DNA from 3 places in the Paenibacillus sp. FSL R5-0914 genome. Region 3 is predicted to be linked to each of the others. Evidence: a T-box and tRNA genes for the amino acid it is inferred to sense, from the RefSeq annotation. Region 3 holds a T-box; the other regions hold tRNA genes.
What was found. The T-box of region 3 lies ahead of ileS (isoleucine--tRNA ligase). A T-box ahead of a tRNA ligase gene usually reads a tRNA of that ligase, here a tRNA-Ile.

Region 1: it encodes a tRNA-Ile, which carries the amino acid that the T-box ahead of ileS (isoleucine--tRNA ligase) is inferred to sense. The anticodon was not compared.
Region 2: it encodes a tRNA-Ile, which carries the amino acid that the T-box ahead of ileS (isoleucine--tRNA ligase) is inferred to sense. The anticodon was not compared.

What each region holds. Positions count from the first base shown of each region.
Region 1 covers NZ_JBBORH010000001.1:1,598,156-1,604,351, reverse strand. The annotation lists rRNA gene MKX60_RS06970 (23S ribosomal RNA) at 1-2,308, opposite strand, end outside; tRNA gene MKX60_RS06965 (tRNA-Ala) at 2,479-2,554, opposite strand; tRNA gene MKX60_RS06960 (tRNA-Ile) at 2,575-2,651, opposite strand; rRNA gene rrf (5S ribosomal RNA) at 2,697-2,813, opposite strand; rRNA gene MKX60_RS06950 (16S ribosomal RNA) at 2,938-4,495, opposite strand; gene MKX60_RS06945 (hypothetical protein) at 4,854-5,084, opposite strand; gene MKX60_RS06940 (stage II sporulation protein M) at 5,337-5,948, opposite strand; gene pdaB (polysaccharide deacetylase family sporulation protein PdaB) at 6,057-6,196, shown strand, end outside.
Region 2 covers NZ_JBBORH010000001.1:773,977-780,172, forward strand. The annotation lists rRNA gene MKX60_RS03260 (23S ribosomal RNA) at 1-2,052, opposite strand, end outside; tRNA gene MKX60_RS03265 (tRNA-Ala) at 2,193-2,268, opposite strand; tRNA gene MKX60_RS03270 (tRNA-Ile) at 2,289-2,365, opposite strand; rRNA gene rrf (5S ribosomal RNA) at 2,411-2,527, opposite strand; rRNA gene MKX60_RS03280 (16S ribosomal RNA) at 2,652-4,209, opposite strand; gene MKX60_RS03285 (pro-sigmaK processing inhibitor BofA family protein) at 4,512-4,769, opposite strand; gene MKX60_RS03290 (DUF2508 family protein) at 4,813-5,064, opposite strand; gene recR (recombination mediator RecR) at 5,201-5,800, opposite strand; gene MKX60_RS03300 (YbaB/EbfC family nucleoid-associated protein) at 5,840-6,151, opposite strand.
Region 3 covers NZ_JBBORH010000001.1:2,576,338-2,582,533, forward strand. The annotation lists gene MKX60_RS11280 (YlmH family RNA-binding protein) at 1-561, shown strand, start outside; gene MKX60_RS11285 (DivIVA domain-containing protein) at 789-1,310, shown strand; T-box leader at 1,542-1,816, shown strand; gene ileS (isoleucine--tRNA ligase) at 2,181-5,273, shown strand; gene MKX60_RS11295 (DUF5665 domain-containing protein) at 5,609-5,899, shown strand.

The DNA of each region.
Region 1 (6,196 bases), 980 kb from region 3:
TCTTTAGGAGGCGACCGCCCCAGTCAAACTGCCCGCCTGACACGGTCCCCGTACCCGATTAGGGTACTAGGTTAGAACCTAGATACGATCAGGGTGGTATCCCAACGGCGCCTCCACCGAAGCTTGCGCTCCGATTTCTACGGCTCCCACCTATCCTGTACAGATCGTACCCAAATTCAATATCAAGCTGCAGTAAAGCTCCATGGGGTCTTTCCGTCTTGTCGCGGGTAACCTGCATCTTCACAGGTATTAAAATTTCACCGGATCTCTCGTTGAGACAGCGCCCAAGTCGTTACGCCATTCGTGCGGGTCAGAATTTACCTGACAAGGAATTTCGCTACCTTAGGACCGTTATAGTTACGGCCGCCGTTTACTGGGGCTTCGGTTCATAGCTTCGGGTTACCCCTAACCACTCCCCTTAACCTTCCAGCACCGGGCAGGCGTCAGCCCGTATACTTCGCCTTGCGGCTTCGCACAGACCTGTGTTTTTGCTAAACAGTCGCTTGGGCCTTTTCACTGCGGCCCCCTCGTGCTATTCACACTACCGGGGCACCCCTTCTCCCGAAGTTACGGGGTCATTTTGCCGAGTTCCTTAACGAGAGTTCTTCCGCGCGCCTTAGAATTCTCTTCTCGCCTACCTGTGTCGGTTTGCGGTACGGGCACCTTCTCCTGGCTAGAGGCTTTTCTTGGCAGTGTGAGATCATGACCTTCGCTACTGTAATTTTCGCTCCCCATCACAGCCCAGCCTTAACGATGTGCGGATTTGCCTACACATCAGCCTCACTGCTTAGACGGACATATCCATCAGTCCGCGTCACTACCCTCCTGCGTCACCCCATCGCTCATAGCGGATTACGGTGGTACAGTAATTTCAAACTGTTGTCCTTCGACTACGCCTTTCGGCCTCGCCTTAGGTCCCGACTTACCCTGAGCGGACGAGCCTTCCTCAGGAAACCTTGGGCTTTCGGCGGATCAGATTCTCACTGATCTTTTCGTTACTCATACCGGCATTCTCACTTGTATGCTGTCCAGCGCTCCTTACGGTACACCTTCAACCCACATACAACGCTCCCCTACCCCAGATACATACGTATCTAGCCATAGCTTCGGTGGTGTGTTTAGCCCCGTTACATTTTCGGCGCAGAGTCACTCGACCAGTGAGCTATTACGCACTCTTTCAATGGTGGCTGCTTCTAAGCCAACATCCTGGTTGTCTGTGCAACTCCACATCCTTTCCCACTTAACACACACTTGGGGACCTTAGCTGATGGTCTGGGCTGTTTCCCTTTTGACAATGGATCTTAGCACTCACTGTCTGACTCCCGGCAATAAGTATATGGCATTCGGAGTTTGACTGAGCTTGGTAATCCTTGCGGACCCCGCACCCAATCAGTGCTCTACCTCCACTACTCTTATACCGAGGCTAGCCCTAAAGCTATTTCGGGGAGAACCAGCTATCTCCGAGTTCGATTGGAATTTCTCCGCTACCCCCACCTCATCCCCGCATTTTTCAACATGCGTGGGTTCGGGCCTCCAGTGCGTGTTACCGCACCTTCACCCTGGACAGGGGTAGATCACACGGTTTCGGGTCTACGTCCACATACTAAATCGCCCTATTCAGACTCGCTTTCGCTGCGGCTCCGTCTTCTCGACTTAACCTTGCATGTTAAACGTAACTCGCCGGTTCATTCTACAAAAGGCACGCCATCACCCATTAATAGGGCTCTGACTTTTTGTAAGCACACGGTTTCAGGTTCTATTTCACTCCCCTTCCGGGGTGCTTTTCACCTTTCCCTCACGGTACTGTTTCACTATCGGTCGCCAGGTAGTATTTAGCCTTAGCAGATGGTCCTGCTGGATTCATACGGGGTTTCACGTGCCCCGCACTACTCGGGATCCGTCTCGGAGAGAACACAGTTTAGGTTACAGGGCTTTTACCTCTATCGCGGGCCTTTCCAGACCTCTTCACCTACCATATTCCTTTGTAACTCCATGTGAGACGTCCCACAACCCCTAAGAGCAAGCTCTTAGGTTTAGGCTGTTCCGCGTTCGCTCGCCGCTACTGACGGAATCACTATTGTTTTCTCTTCCTCAGGGTACTTAGATGTTTCAGTTCCCCTGGTCTGCCTCTACATCTCCTATGTGTTCAGAGATGAGTAACTGCGAATTACCACAGCTGGGTTTCCCCATTCGGACACCCCCGGATCAAAGCTTGCTTACAGCTCCCCGAGGCAGTTTCGTTGTTCGCCACGTCCTTCGTCGGCTCCTGGCGCCTAGGCATCCTCCGTGTGCTCTTATTAGCTTAACCTTGATTTTTCCGCAGGAAAATATCATACAATGACATTTCTTTTGGAATCATCTCACTAATAACATTTACTTGTTTACACAAGTTGCTAAAAGATGTTCTAAAACGCAAATTCGTTTCGGTATCCAGTTTTCAAGGATCAATGTTTAAAGAAAGTATTGAATTAAAAATTATGGTGGAGCCAAGCGGGATCGAACCGCTGACCTCCTGCTTGCAAGGCAGGCGCTCTCCCAGCTGAGCTATGGCCCCATAAAAGATATAAAGTTATATGGTGGGCCTTGGTGGACTCGAACCACCGACCTCACCCTTATCAGAGGTGCGCTCTAACCAACTGAGCTAAAAGCCCATATAACATATATAACATTGTGAATCAACCAAAGAATGGTTGTCCGCTTGGCGGCGTCCTACTCTCCCAGGACCCTTCGGTCCAAGTACCATCGGCGCTGGAGGGCTTAACGGTCGTGTTCGGGATGGGTACGTGTGGAACCCCTCCGCTATCGCCACCAAACGTATATGAAAGAGACTTACTCTTTCAAAACTGAACACGAGTGAGTGTTCGAACCCGAAGGTTCTATAATGGAAGTTTAACTTCCGATTTGAATGTCTTCATTGCAGAAGACGATTCTCCATAGAAAGGAGGTGATCCAGCCGCACCTTCCGATACGGCTACCTTGTTACGACTTCACCCCAATCATCTACCCCACCTTCGGCGGCTGGCTCCCTTGCGGGTTACCCCACCGACTTCGGGTGTTGTAAACTCTCGTGGTGTGACGGGCGGTGTGTACAAGACCCGGGAACGTATTCACCGCGGCATGCTGATCCGCGATTACTAGCAATTCCGACTTCATGCAGGCGAGTTGCAGCCTGCAATCCGAACTGAGACCGGCTTTGATGGGATTGGCTTCACCTCGCGGTTTCGCTTCCCGTTGTACCGGCCATTGTAGTACGTGTGTAGCCCAGGTCATAAGGGGCATGATGATTTGACGTCATCCCCACCTTCCTCCGGTTTGTCACCGGCAGTCACTCTAGAGTGCCCAGCTTAACCTGCTGGCAACTAAAGTTAAGGGTTGCGCTCGTTGCGGGACTTAACCCAACATCTCACGACACGAGCTGACGACAACCATGCACCACCTGTCTCCTCTGTCCCGAAGGCCGCCACTATCTCTAGTGGATTCAGAGGGATGTCAAGACCTGGTAAGGTTCTTCGCGTTGCTTCGAATTAAACCACATACTCCACTGCTTGTGCGGGTCCCCGTCAATTCCTTTGAGTTTCAGTCTTGCGACCGTACTCCCCAGGCGGAGTGCTTACTGTGTTAACTTCGGCACCAAGGGTATCGAAACCCCTAACACCTAGCACTCATCGTTTACGGCGTGGACTACCAGGGTATCTAATCCTGTTTGCTCCCCACGCTTTCGCGCCTCAGCGTCAGTTACAGCCCAGAAAGTCGCCTTCGCCACTGGTGTTCCTCCACATATCTACGCATTTCACCGCTACACGTGGAATTCCACTTTCCTCTTCTGTACTCAAGTCACCCAGTTTCCAGTGCGACCTCAGGTTGAGCCCAAGGTTTAAACACCAGACTTAAATGACCGCCTGCGCGCGCTTTACGCCCAATAATTCCGGACAACGCTTGCCCCCTACGTATTACCGCGGCTGCTGGCACGTAGTTAGCCGGGGCTTTCTTCTCAGGTACCGTCACTCCGGTAGCAGTTACTCTACCGGACGTTCTTCCCTGGCAACAGAGCTTTACGATCCGAAAACCTTCATCACTCACGCGGCGTTGCTCCGTCAGACTTTCGTCCATTGCGGAAGATTCCCTACTGCTGCCTCCCGTAGGAGTCTGGGCCGTGTCTCAGTCCCAGTGTGGCCGTTCACCCTCTCAGGTCGGCTACGCATCGTCGCCTTGGTGGGCCGTTACCCCACCAACTAGCTAATGCGCCGCAGGCCCATCCCTCAGTGACAGATTGCTCCGTCTTTCATTCTTTCTTCAGGAGAAAAAAGAAATTATCCGGTATTAGCTACCGTTTCCGGTAGTTATCCCAGTCTAAGGGGCAGGTTGCCTACGTGTTACTCACCCGTCCGCCGCTAAGTTACTTTGAAAGCAAGCTTTCAAAGTAACTCCGCTCGACTTGCATGTATTAGGCACGCCGCCAGCGTTCGTCCTGAGCCAGGATCAAACTCTCCAATTAGTATTGAAAAGAGCGATATGCTCATTTTGAAACATCTGACGAGAAAATTAATTCTCTAATTTTGGATTTCACTTTCGTGATTTCCCACTCACTCGTTGTTCAGTTTTCAAAGATCAATGTCTCTCATTTCGTCGTCGTTGTTTGTCAGCGGCGACCTTTATAATATATCACAGTGTTTCGTTGTTTGGCAAGTCTTTTTTTTGAAAAAGTTTTTTTCAACTTTTCTTGCCTTCCGCTTCCCTTTTACACAAGCAAAAGGAGCGCGAGATATAATTTATCACGAGCACTCCTTTTTAGTCAAGCTATTTTATTAAAAAATCTTAAATTCATATAAGACTCTTGCATTTACCGCTTATCCTTAGTGTTTATACTGAGAAGAACGTCCACCCCACGCATACTTGGAAAGCTCTTTCTGAGGAGCAAAACGAGCATACATACGAAATACAGTCTTATATCTATTGGCGATGGCATGCCTGATATTTTGGTCCAAGCGCTGATCGCTCAAATCTAACAGCATCTCATCAAGTTCTTTCCGCAAAACATAATCCAGTTCCTTGCATTCTTTTTCGTTGAACAACATTCCCAACATATGCTTGGCCTCCTTCATGAAGTTGCAAGTAACACATTCACTAAAACCAAAAACCCCTTGTACATAATTAGTTAGTCCATCTCATGGAGAAAGCTGCCTTAAGATCCTCTTACACTAGATTAACCGGAGTACTCTTTTTATAACCATAATTATTAAAAATTCCCTTTATGGTTTCGTCACGATTATATACTTCTGACCTTTAGGCAATCCTTGGATGAATAGCTTTACTGTTATGCTCCATTCTCGGAAGTTTTATGATAAAAGAGAAAAAGTTATTGTGCTTTCAATGATGGCTGCAACAAATAACAGGATTATTGTCCAAATAGATGCCGTAAGTGTTTGACGCATGAACGAAGACCACTCAACACCTCTGTTCACTTTTTTAGTGGATGAGCTAAACAGGCTTGCAACTACTTTCCCGCCGAACTGAAGCCCAAATGCACAAGCAATAATGATTGCTGGAATCTCTATAATCCCATGTGGCAGCAGTCCTTTTACTATTAGTTCGAATAAATCCTGTCCTTGGAGTGCTGATAAATGAATCAGATAGCCGATAACCGCTCCGTTAATAAATAAGAATATGGCTGGCAGTATACCGAACAACGCCCCTAAAAATATGATAAGAACACCCTTGATGCTGTTATTCAAAAATATAAATACAAAGAAGCTCCATTGCGGATTAGAAGAATCTCTAAGGTTGCCACTGATTTCACTGAGCCCCTCTAATTGCTGAACCAATAGCTTTTCCAGACTGCTAGTAGCTACCCACCCTATAACCGCTCCTACTGCGAACAGCAGACAGGATAGCAATAAAGCCTTCCGGATCGTTTTTAGATCTTTAATAAACGTGAAGAACGACAACATAAATACCCTCCTGAAATTGTGATCTCTGTTTCTTAGGTCATAACCTTGCGGTACGAGCATACATTTAGAACAAACAAGCATTTCGCATGGGAGAGGAGCGCTGTCATTATGAATTCTTTTTATGTATTCAGCGGCAAAAAGATTAAACGATTCATCTATATCTTCGCCGCTGTGCTTCTTGCTGCTGGAGTTGTATATGTCGAGAGGGGAAACATAACCGTTTTTTCTGAATCCGGACCTTCCGCGAT
Region 2 (6,196 bases), 1.8 Mb from region 3:
TTCACCGGATCTCTCGTTGAGACAGCGCCCAAGTCGTTACGCCATTCGTGCGGGTCAGAATTTACCTGACAAGGAATTTCGCTACCTTAGGACCGTTATAGTTACGGCCGCCGTTTACTGGGGCTTCGGTTCATAGCTTCGGGTTACCCCTAACCACTCCCCTTAACCTTCCAGCACCGGGCAGGCGTCAGCCCGTATACTTCGCCTTGCGGCTTCGCACAGACCTGTGTTTTTGCTAAACAGTCGCTTGGGCCTTTTCACTGCGGCCCCCTCGTGCTATTCACACTACCGGGGCACCCCTTCTCCCGAAGTTACGGGGTCATTTTGCCGAGTTCCTTAACGAGAGTTCTTCCGCGCGCCTTAGAATTCTCTTCTCGCCTACCTGTGTCGGTTTGCGGTACGGGCACCTTCTCCTGGCTAGAGGCTTTTCTTGGCAGTGTGAGATCATGACCTTCGCTACTGTAATTTTCGCTCCCCATCACAGCCCAGCCTTAATGATGTGCGGATTTGCCTACACATCAGCCTCACTGCTTAGACGGACATATCCATCAGTCCGCGTCACTACCCTCCTGCGTCACCCCATCGCTCATAGCGGATTACGGTGGTACAGTAATTTCAAACTGTTGTCCTTCGACTACGCCTTTCGGCCTCGCCTTAGGTCCCGACTTACCCTGAGCGGACGAGCCTTCCTCAGGAAACCTTGGGCTTTCGGCGGATCAGATTCTCACTGATCTTTTCGTTACTCATACCGGCATTCTCACTTGTATGCTGTCCAGCGCTCCTTACGGTACACCTTCAACCCACATACAACGCTCCCCTACCCCAGATACATACGTATCTAGCCATAGCTTCGGTGGTGTGTTTAGCCCCGTTACATTTTCGGCGCAGAGTCACTCGACCAGTGAGCTATTACGCACTCTTTCAATGGTGGCTGCTTCTAAGCCAACATCCTGGTTGTCTGTGCAACTCCACATCCTTTCCCACTTAACACACACTTGGGGACCTTAGCTGATGGTCTGGGCTGTTTCCCTTTTGACAATGGATCTTAGCACTCACTGTCTGACTCCCGGCAATAAGTATATGGCATTCGGAGTTTGACTGAGCTTGGTAATCCTTGCGGACCCCGCACCCAATCAGTGCTCTACCTCCACTACTCTTATACCGAGGCTAGCCCTAAAGCTATTTCGGGGAGAACCAGCTATCTCCGAGTTCGATTGGAATTTCTCCGCTACCCCCACCTCATCCCCGCATTTTTCAACATGCGTGGGTTCGGGCCTCCAGTGCGTGTTACCGCACCTTCACCCTGGACAGGGGTAGATCACACGGTTTCGGGTCTACGTCCACATACTCAATCGCCCTATTCAGACTCGCTTTCGCTGCGGCTCCGTCTTCTCGACTTAACCTTGCATGTTAAACGTAACTCGCCGGTTCATTCTACAAAAGGCACGCCATCACCCATAAATAGGGCTCTGACTTTTTGTAAGCACACGGTTTCAGGTTCTATTTCACTCCCCTTCCGGGGTGCTTTTCACCTTTCCCTCACGGTACTGTTTCACTATCGGTCGCCAGGTAGTATTTAGCCTTAGCAGATGGTCCTGCTGGATTCATACGGGGTTTCACGTGCCCCGCACTACTCGGGATCCGTCTCGGAGAGAACACAGTTTAGGCTACAGGGCTTTTACCTCTATCGCGGGCCTTTCCAGACCTCTTCACCTACCATATTCCTTTGTAACTCCATGTGAGACGTCCCACAACCCCTAAGAGCAAGCTCTTAGGTTTAGGCTGTTCCGCGTTCGCTCGCCGCTACTGACGGAATCACTATTGTTTTCTCTTCCTCAGGGTACTTAGATGTTTCAGTTCCCCTGGTCTGCCTCTACATCTCCTATGTGTTCAGAGATGAGTAACTGCGAATTACCACAGCTGGGTTTCCCCATTCGGACACCCCCGGATCAAAGCTTGCTTACAGCTCCCCGAGGCAGTTTCGTTGTTCGCCACGTCCTTCGTCGGCTCCTGGCGCCTAGGCATCCTCCGTGTGCTCTTATTAGCTTAACCTTGATTTTTCCTAAGAAAAATCTCACTAATAACATTTACTTGTTTGCACAAGTTGCTAAAAGATGTTCTAAAACGCAAATTCGTTTCGGTATCCAGTTTTCAAGGATCAATGTTTAAAGAAGGTATTGAATTAAAAATTATGGTGGAGCCAAGCGGGATCGAACCGCTGACCTCCTGCTTGCAAGGCAGGCGCTCTCCCAGCTGAGCTATGGCCCCATAAAAGATATAAAGTTATATGGTGGGCCTTGGTGGACTCGAACCACCGACCTCACCCTTATCAGAGGTGCGCTCTAACCAACTGAGCTAAAAGCCCATATAACATATATAACATTGTGAATCAACCAAAGAATGGTTGTCCGCTTGGCGGCGTCCTACTCTCCCAGGACCCTTCGGTCCAAGTACCATCGGCGCTGGAGGGCTTAACGGTCGTGTTCGGGATGGGTACGTGTGGAACCCCTCCGCTATCGCCACCAAACGCATACGAAAGAGACTTGCTCTTTCAAAACTGAACACGAGTGAGTGTTCGAACCCTAAGGTTCTATTGTGGAAGTTTAACTTCCGATTTGAATGTCTTCATTGCAGAAGACGATTCTCCATAGAAAGGAGGTGATCCAGCCGCACCTTCCGATACGGCTACCTTGTTACGACTTCACCCCAATCATCTACCCCACCTTCGGCGGCTGGCTCCCTTGCGGGTTACCCCACCGACTTCGGGTGTTGTAAACTCTCGTGGTGTGACGGGCGGTGTGTACAAGACCCGGGAACGTATTCACCGCGGCATGCTGATCCGCGATTACTAGCAATTCCGACTTCATGCAGGCGAGTTGCAGCCTGCAATCCGAACTGAGACCGGCTTTGATGGGATTGGCTTCACCTCGCGGCTTCGCTTCCCGTTGTACCGGCCATTGTAGTACGTGTGTAGCCCAGGTCATAAGGGGCATGATGATTTGACGTCATCCCCACCTTCCTCCGGTTTGTCACCGGCAGTCACTCTAGAGTGCCCAGCTTAACCTGCTGGCAACTAAAGTTAAGGGTTGCGCTCGTTGCGGGACTTAACCCAACATCTCACGACACGAGCTGACGACAACCATGCACCACCTGTCTCCTCTGTCCCGAAGGCCGCCACTATCTCTAGTGGATTCAGAGGGATGTCAAGACCTGGTAAGGTTCTTCGCGTTGCTTCGAATTAAACCACATACTCCACTGCTTGTGCGGGTCCCCGTCAATTCCTTTGAGTTTCAGTCTTGCGACCGTACTCCCCAGGCGGAGTGCTTACTGTGTTAACTTCGGCACCAAGGGTATCGAAACCCCTAACACCTAGCACTCATCGTTTACGGCGTGGACTACCAGGGTATCTAATCCTGTTTGCTCCCCACGCTTTCGCGCCTCAGCGTCAGTTACAGCCCAGAAAGTCGCCTTCGCCACTGGTGTTCCTCCACATATCTACGCATTTCACCGCTACACGTGGAATTCCACTTTCCTCTTCTGTACTCAAGTCACCCAGTTTCCAGTGCGACCTCAGGTTGAGCCCAAGGTTTAAACACCAGACTTAAATGACCGCCTGCGCGCGCTTTACGCCCAATAATTCCGGACAACGCTTGCCCCCTACGTATTACCGCGGCTGCTGGCACGTAGTTAGCCGGGGCTTTCTTCTCAGGTACCGTCACTCCGGTAGCAGTTACTCTACCGGACGTTCTTCCCTGGCAACAGAGCTTTACGATCCGAAAACCTTCATCACTCACGCGGCGTTGCTCCGTCAGACTTTCGTCCATTGCGGAAGATTCCCTACTGCTGCCTCCCGTAGGAGTCTGGGCCGTGTCTCAGTCCCAGTGTGGCCGTTCACCCTCTCAGGTCGGCTACGCATCGTCGCCTTGGTGGGCCGTTACCCCACCAACTAGCTAATGCGCCGCAGGCCCATCCCTCAGTGACAGATTGCTCCGTCTTTCATTCTTTCTTCAGGAGAAAAAAGAAATTATCCGGTATTAGCTACCGTTTCCGGTAGTTATCCCAGTCTAAGGGGCAGGTTGCCTACGTGTTACTCACCCGTCCGCCGCTAAGTTACTTTGAAAGCAAGCTTTCAAAGTAACTCCGCTCGACTTGCATGTATTAGGCACGCCGCCAGCGTTCGTCCTGAGCCAGGATCAAACTCTCCAATTAGTATTGAAAAGAGCGATATGCTCATTTTGAAACATCTGACGAGAAAATTAATTCTCTAATTTTGGATTTCACTTTCGTGATTTCCCACTCACTCGTTGTTCAGTTTTCAAAGATCAATGTCTCATCTTTCGTTGTCGTTGCTTGTCAGCAGCGACCTTTATAATATATCACAGCACCTTTGTTTTCGTCAAGCGTTTTTTTAATTTCTTTTTTTCGCTTACCGTTTCAGCAAGTTGTTAATCAACATCTTGTCCAAAGGGGCGAGACTTAATGTATCATATTTTTCAAACTCACGTCAAGCATTAAAACAAAATAATTCTTAATCCTATTAACATTACTACGCCTGGAAGACCAAGAACCGTTACTGCGCCTATGGTTGCGGGATTCAGGGGAATATGAACTTGTGTGATTAAACCCGAGAAATTCACTACATATATCGCGAGCGCAGCCAGTACCAAATGAGCTCCGAACAGACTAAGCCATCCAAAGCCAAGTTTTTTCCGGAATACAATTACACTTAACAATACAACCGATATGACCAGTACTCCTATAGCTAACATTCTTAGCATGTTGATCCCTCCTATATCTCCATTTGGTTAGCGCCTACATCTGACTGCTATTTAATCCAATGCTCTTTGCATGTTTGAGATGTATCTGATACTTACGCTCTGCTGCCTCTAAAATATAAATAGCATAATCAATTTGATCTTGACCCAACGCTTCATCAAACATTAGGTACGCTCTCTCCCACTCAGATTGCGCCTTACGAACCTCCAGCAACGTTTCCCAGCCCTCCGTATCTTTTCTACCCTGTTCTTCATCTGCTCCCCGCCACAATGAGGTCCACCATCCCATTACTCATTCCTCCTCAGAATAATTTCGATGCAAAATTACATCTCGTTATTCTCATTCATATCGGGATAGGGACAAACTTAGAACAAAAAAAGGAGGCCCAGGGGGCCTCCTTTTGAAAAACACGACTTTAGAGCTACTAGAATAGCTCACGACGACCTTCCAACGCTTTGGACAAGGTAACCTCGTCGGCATATTCAAGATCGCCACCAACAGGTAAGCCATGGGCTATTCTGGTGATTTTAATCTCAAAAGGCCGAACTAGACGAGAAATATACATCGCCGTTGCCTCACCCTCAATGTTGGGGTTGGTCGCCATGATAAGCTCACTCACTCTTTCATCACTCAAACGAGTCAATAATTCCTTCAAGCGAATATCATCAGGGCCTATACCTTCCATAGGTGAAATCGCACCCTGAAGAACGTGATAATACCCATTAAACTCTTTGGTTCGTTCTATTGCCACCAAATCCTTGGAGTCTTGGATCACACAGATTACTGAAGGATCTCTAGTTTTGTCCTGACATATCTTACACGGGTCCGTATCCGTAATATTACAGCAGACGGAGCAATAATGAAGATTACGCTTGACACTTACTAGCGCTTTAGCAAAATCAATGACGTCATCCTCTTTCATGTTAAGCACATGAAAAGCTAACCGGGCGGCTGTCTTCGGCCCAATCCCGGGCAAGCGCGTAAAAGCATCGATCAGCTTGGCTAGCGGTTCGGGATAATACAAATTAATAATTCTCCTTTAGACGAAAGTGGAGTGAGTGAATTAGAACAAGCCTGGGATCTTCATTCCACCAGTAAATTTACCCATATCATTGTTCGCAAGGTCTTCAGCTTGAGTCAAAGCATCATTAACTGCAGTGATTACCAAATCCTGTAGCATTTCAACATCTTCCGGATCAACAGCTTCTGGCTTGATTTGGATAGAAAGCAACTTTTTGTGGCCATTAACTTGAACTGTAACTACTCCACCACCTGATGAGCCTTCAATCACCTTGCCACCTAGTTCTTCTTGAGCCTTAAGCATTTGCTCCTGCATTTTCTTAACTTGCTTCATCATTTGGTTCATATTATTCATACATCATCTCTCCTTTGGAATGCGCAATTTGCGCTAGTATGCTTA
Region 3 (6,196 bases):
ATTGCGCCTGATTACCGTGATCTGGATCATGAGGACATGGAGCTGAGCGTTCTTGCGATAACCTCTGGTGAGCAAAAGTTTCTGGCGTTAGAGCATGGGGACTACATGGGCTCTATTCTGGGTCTTGGAGTAAAACGTGGAAAAATCGGTGATATTCATGTTCTGGACGATGGTTGTCATGTGGTAGTAGCTGCAGATATTGCAGATTATTTAGACATGAATTTAACTGGAGTACACCGAATACAGGTGAGCACGGAGGTATTGCCACTTTCTGCCTTGCGTAATAGTGAGGTGAAGCTGGAAATGATGGATTTGACTGTAGCGTCCCTACGATTGGATGGCATAGCCGCAGATGTAACACGGCTTAGTCGAAGCAAAATTCTTGCTCCCATCAAGGCTGGGCGCGTTCGGGTAAATTGGAAAGTGGAAGAAGACCCTTCCTGCGGACTTAAAGATGGTGACATGGTATCTATTCAAGGATTTGGTCGATTCAAGGTTCTAGAGGTTGGTAGTTTGACGAAAAAGGGCCGATACCGTGTTCAGGTTGGTAAATTTGTGTGAATCCCTTGCAGGAATCCGGCTTTACTTGTCGAAATTGATTATTTCGAGGGAATCAAACATTTTTAAAGCAGGACGCCGATATTTTATAAAAGAGGCGAACCATGAATGGCAGTTGGAACGTCGATACATCCTCTGCCTTTACTTGAAGTACAGTCTTTCTTCTTTGTCTGCTGCGCAGGTATGGTTCAGAGACTTAGAAGGTCCGAAATTTCTAGGAGGTGCACAGCATGCCATTAACACCGCTCGATATACATAACAAGGAGTTCTCTCGGAGACTTCGCGGTTATGATGAGGACGAGGTCAACGAATTTCTGGATCAAGTAATTAAGGATTACGAAAGTGTCATCCGTGAGAACAAAGAGCTGCAGAATCAGCTTTTGTCCATTCAAGAGCGTTTAGATCATTTTGTGAATATTGAAGAGAGTTTATCGAAAACGATCTTAGTCGCTCAGGAAGCGGCGGATGATGTGAAGAACAACTCCAAGAAGGAATCGCAGCTCATTATCAAGGAAGCGGAAAAGAACGCGGATCGGATTATTAACGAAGCGTTATCCAAATCCCGTAAGGTTGCTATTGAGACTGAAGAATTGCGTAAGCAAGCTTCAATCTATCGCACTCGTTTCCGCACATTGGTGGAAGCACAGCTCGAGCTGTTGTCACAAGATGACTGGAATGCCTTGGAGAGTCGTGAGGCAAGCGAGAACGTAACCTTTAAGGATGATGTTCTACATCGTTCTAATGCATTATGATGAATGAATGCTGCTTGAATTTATAGGGGGGAATTCCCTCTAATTTATAATTTCATGCTATAATCGGTTAAATAGAGGGAGTTATTCCCTCTATTTTTATTTTCCGCTAAAATCGATCATAATAAAGTATTCCGCCTGCACAGGTATACTCCTAATTGCGGATTTGGCTAGCGGTTGTTGACATTTAGACTTAAAAAGTCTATAAATAGAACATATCTGTATAATGTTTATATGTATTCGATGACGGGACAAGTACGACAAGGTAACGTTCTCCAGAGAGTCGGCGATTGCTGAGAGCCGATTGTTCGAACCCTGCCGGAAGATCTTCCCCTAGAAGTTAAGCTGAAGCGTTGATCGTGCGTAAGCTTAGCCGTCCGCCGGACGTTACACCGGACCTGTGCATGAGATTTACGCGCAGGACTGAGATTGTGCTGAATACACTCCCCTTAAGGATGTGCTCATGCGCAGAATTAGGGTGGTATCGCGAGCGTTGTCTCGCCCCTTTGGGGGTGAGATGACGCTTATTTTGTTGTTCCGGGGTGGCCATCCCCCTTTCTAAGAGGGACCCCAAAGGGCTGCCGCCCTCTGGACACCCGCAATGTAAAGCCTCGTGCAAACGGGTACGGTGGTGGAAGCGAACGGACTCATGTGGCTGAAGGAACGGCCCTTCTTAGGCTCCCCTGGCGGGTTCGCCTGCGGGGCCTTCATTGCTAGAGCAGACCGACGTTTCACTCGCCGCTCCATGTGGCACCCCGAGCCAGTGCTGCCCTGCGGGATCGCGGCTCGGGTACCGAAGGCAAGAGCTGAATCAGACTGCCCAAGGATCGAAAAGAGCTTTAAAGACTAAACCATGAAAGGATTGACCATCACATGCAAAAAGTAGATGTCAAAGAAAAAGCACGGGCAAGAGATGTCCGCATATTGAAGAAATGGAGCGACGAAAATACGTTCCGTAAATCGATGGAGAATCGTGAAGGACGTCCGAACTATGTATTTTACGAAGGTCCTCCAACAGCGAACGGTGCACCGCATATCGGGCACGTACTGGGCCGTGTAATCAAGGATTTCATCGGTCGTTACCAAACGATGAAAGGTTACCGCGTGGTACGTAAAGCGGGCTGGGATACACACGGTTTGCCAGTAGAACTAGGCGTACAAAAGAAGCTTGGCATCTCCGGCAAACAAGAGATCGAGGAATATGGCGTAGAAAAATTCATTCAGGAATGTAAAGACAGCGTCTTCGGTTATGAGAAGCAATGGCGCGAGTTTACAGAGGGTATCGGATACTGGACGGATCTAGATAATCCTTACGTAACTTTGGATAACACGTATATCGAGAGCGTGTGGAACATCTTGGCTACTGTGCATGACAAAGGGTTGCTCTACCGCGGACACCGTGTTAGTCCTTACTGCCCAAGCTGTCAGACTACCCTAAGCTCCCATGAAGTAGCCCAAGGCTACAAGACCGTCAAGGATCTCAGTGCGACTGCAAAGTTCAAACTGGATGACAGTGGAGACTACGTACTAGCTTGGACGACTACACCTTGGACGCTGCCAGCACATATGGCGTTAGCCATGAACCCTGACATGGATTATGTACGTGTACAACAAGAAGACGGTATCTACATTGTTGCCAAAAATTTGGTGGAGGAAGTAATGAAAGGCGAGCACACAGTCCTTTCTACACATAAAGGTTCCGAGTTTATCGGCAAAACCTACGCTCCTCCATTCGGATACATCAAGGCAGAGAAAAGCAATGTCATCGTAGGTGCTTCCTTCGTTACAGATTCCAGTGGTACTGGGATCGTACACATGGCACCAGCGCATGGTGAAGATGACTATAAGACTTGCCGCGAGAACGGCATCAGCTTCGTGAACGTGGTTGATAATTCCGGTAAGTATACGGATGTAGTGTCTGATTTTGCTGGACGCTTCGTGAAAGATTGCGATTTGGATATCGTTAAAGCTTTGTCTGAAAAAGGACTGCTTTACGGCAAAGAAAAATACGAGCACAGCTATCCGTTCTGCTGGCGTTGTGATACACCACTCTTGTACTACGCAACAGACAGCTGGTTCATCAACACTACAGCGATCAAAGATCAGCTGATTGCTAACAACAACAGTGTAGATTGGTATCCTGATCATGTACGTGAAGGACGTTTCGGGAAGTTCCTGGATGAACTGGTGGACTGGAATATCAGCCGTAATCGTTACTGGGGCACACCGCTTAATGTTTGGGTATGTCAAGAAACGGGCAAAGAGTTCGCTCCACACAGCATTGAAGAACTAAGAGCGATGGCGATTGGTGATGTTCCTGAGGATATCGAGCTGCATAAGCCTTTTGTAGATAAGATCAAGCTACGCAGTCCTTTCAGCGAAGGCGCAGAGATGGTTCGCACACCAGAAGTTATCGATGTTTGGTTCGATAGTGGTTCGATGCCATTTGCGCAAAGTCATTATCCATTTGAGAACGAGGATAAGCTGAATGATCAATATCCAGCGGATATGATCTGTGAAGGGATCGACCAGACACGTGGATGGTTCTACAGCTTACTAGCTGTATCTACCTTGTTTAAAGGTAAAGCTCCATATAAAGCTGTTATTGCTCACGGTCATATCCTTGATGAGAATGGTCAAAAAATGTCCAAATCAAAAGGCAATGTTATTGATCCTTGGGATATCATGAACGATTACGGCACGGATGCTTTCCGTTGGGCGATTCTATCCGATAGTGCACCGTGGAATAACAAACGTTTCTCTCGTGGCCTTGTAGGGGAAACCAAATCCAAAGTTGTAGATACACTGGTGAATACGCATGCGTTCTTGACGCTTTATGCAGGCATCGATGGTTATGATCCTGCCGATCATCCTTTTAAAGTATCGGAACATAAGCTGGACCGCTGGATTTTGTCCCGTCTGAACAGCTTGATTCTTTTGGTAGACAAAGGACTTGCAGTTAATGACTTCGTGAATACATCCAAAGGTATTGAGAACTTTATAGATGAGCTGAGTAACTGGTATATCCGTCGTTCCCGTGATCGTTTCTGGGGTAGTGGTCTAGGTGAAGATAAGCTGGATGCTTACCGTACACTGACCCATGTGCTTTTGAAGACAGCGTCTTTGATGGCTCCATTTACACCGATGTTGTCTGAAGATATCTTCACGAACCTTGGCGGCGGAGAAAGTGTGCATTTAGCAGATTATCCGGTTGCTGATGAGAGCTTGATCGATAAAGAGCTGGAAGAGGATATGGAAAGTGCGAGACAAATCGTTGAGCTGGCGCGTAACGTGCGTAACGAAACAGGCATTAAGAATCGTCAACCGCTGTCTGAGCTGATCGTTTCGATGAACCGTGACTTCCATTTGGCTGAGTATGAAGAGATCATCAAAGACGAGATCAACATCAAGAACATCGTGCTAGAGACTAGCGATAGTGGATTTGTTGACTTCACACTCAAGCTGAATCTTAAAGTTGCCGGTAAAAAATACGGTAAAAACGTCGGCTTCCTGCAAGGCTTCCTAAAAGCTTTGGACAGTGACTCTACCCGCAAAGCGGTGCAAGATGGCTCAATCGCGATTGCGACGCCAGAGGGAGAAGAACTGGTGATCACTTCTGAAGAGCTACTCGTTGAAAAAGAAGCTAAAGCAGGTTTCGCCGCAGCTTCCGGATATGGAATTACGGTTGCGCTCAATACCGAAATCACACCTGAGCTTGAACAAGAAGGCTGGGTTCGTGAGATCATTCGTGCGGTTCAAGATTACCGTAAACGTTTGGATCTGCCGATCGAGAAACGGATCGCACTCACGCTGAGTGTAGACGATGAGCTTAAAGCAGCAGTTACAGCCTTTGAGAATGTATTGCGAGACAATGTACTTGTGACTACGGTTGATTTTGGCGGAGAACACGCTTTTGAAACGGTAGATGTCGGTGGTAAATCCATCGGTATCCATATTGAAGTGTAAATCTGCATTACCTGTCCCAAAACAGCATATACTAGCGGCACAAGTGTAAACAGAGAACTTCTGTTTATGCGGGAAATATAGTCTTTATATTTCGCCCGCGAAAATAACGAGCCTCGTGCTCAAGGAGATGTATTCTCTTTGACCGGGCTCGTTTACTTTGTGGCGAATATAGACGTATGAGAGGAGCTGTGGCTGTGGAGGATCAGAAGAACAGAATCTCCGTCAAGACATCCGGCAACAAGAACAGCCCAGATAAGGGAGTGGAGAAAAAGGTTATTCCTGAGGAAAACCCTGAGCGTTTAACAGCAGATCATCGCAATCCAGAAGACATTCCACTGGAAGAAAAAATGAATACAATGTATCGATTAACCTTTGAATGGGCCCATATCTTAGAGAAATCACGAATTTATCAGTATACGGAGCTGTTATATTCACCTTGGACTCTAATTTGGAAAAATATTTTATATGGAGCGGCTCGTGGAGTAGGGATCGCGCTTGGCTTTACTTTTTTTGCGGCAACGATCATCTATGTTCTTCAGGTTCTTGGAGCCTTGAATCTACCGATCATCGGAGATTATATTGCGGATATTGTACGAATTGTTCAGCGTCAGCTGGAATTCAAATAGCTTTTTAAGGCGTAGCTGTCTTTACTTGGTTTGTAGGAGAGAGTGGGGTTAGGTCAATCTTCTTTGGTGGATTTATCCAACCTTGGACTTCTAAGTTTCTCCCCAGTCCGTACCTTTCCTTTTTTAATCTTTGGAGAGGGCTGCGCTGCTTTTTTTCCTCGTGTAAGATGCGTAAGCCTCTCATTAATAATAAATATCGTCGGTCATCTTCATGACTGAGTTGTTGTACATTTTTAAAATAGTCGTGATTCACTTACGTTACACTCCTTGTATGTCGATTTCAGCATGCGTTAGATC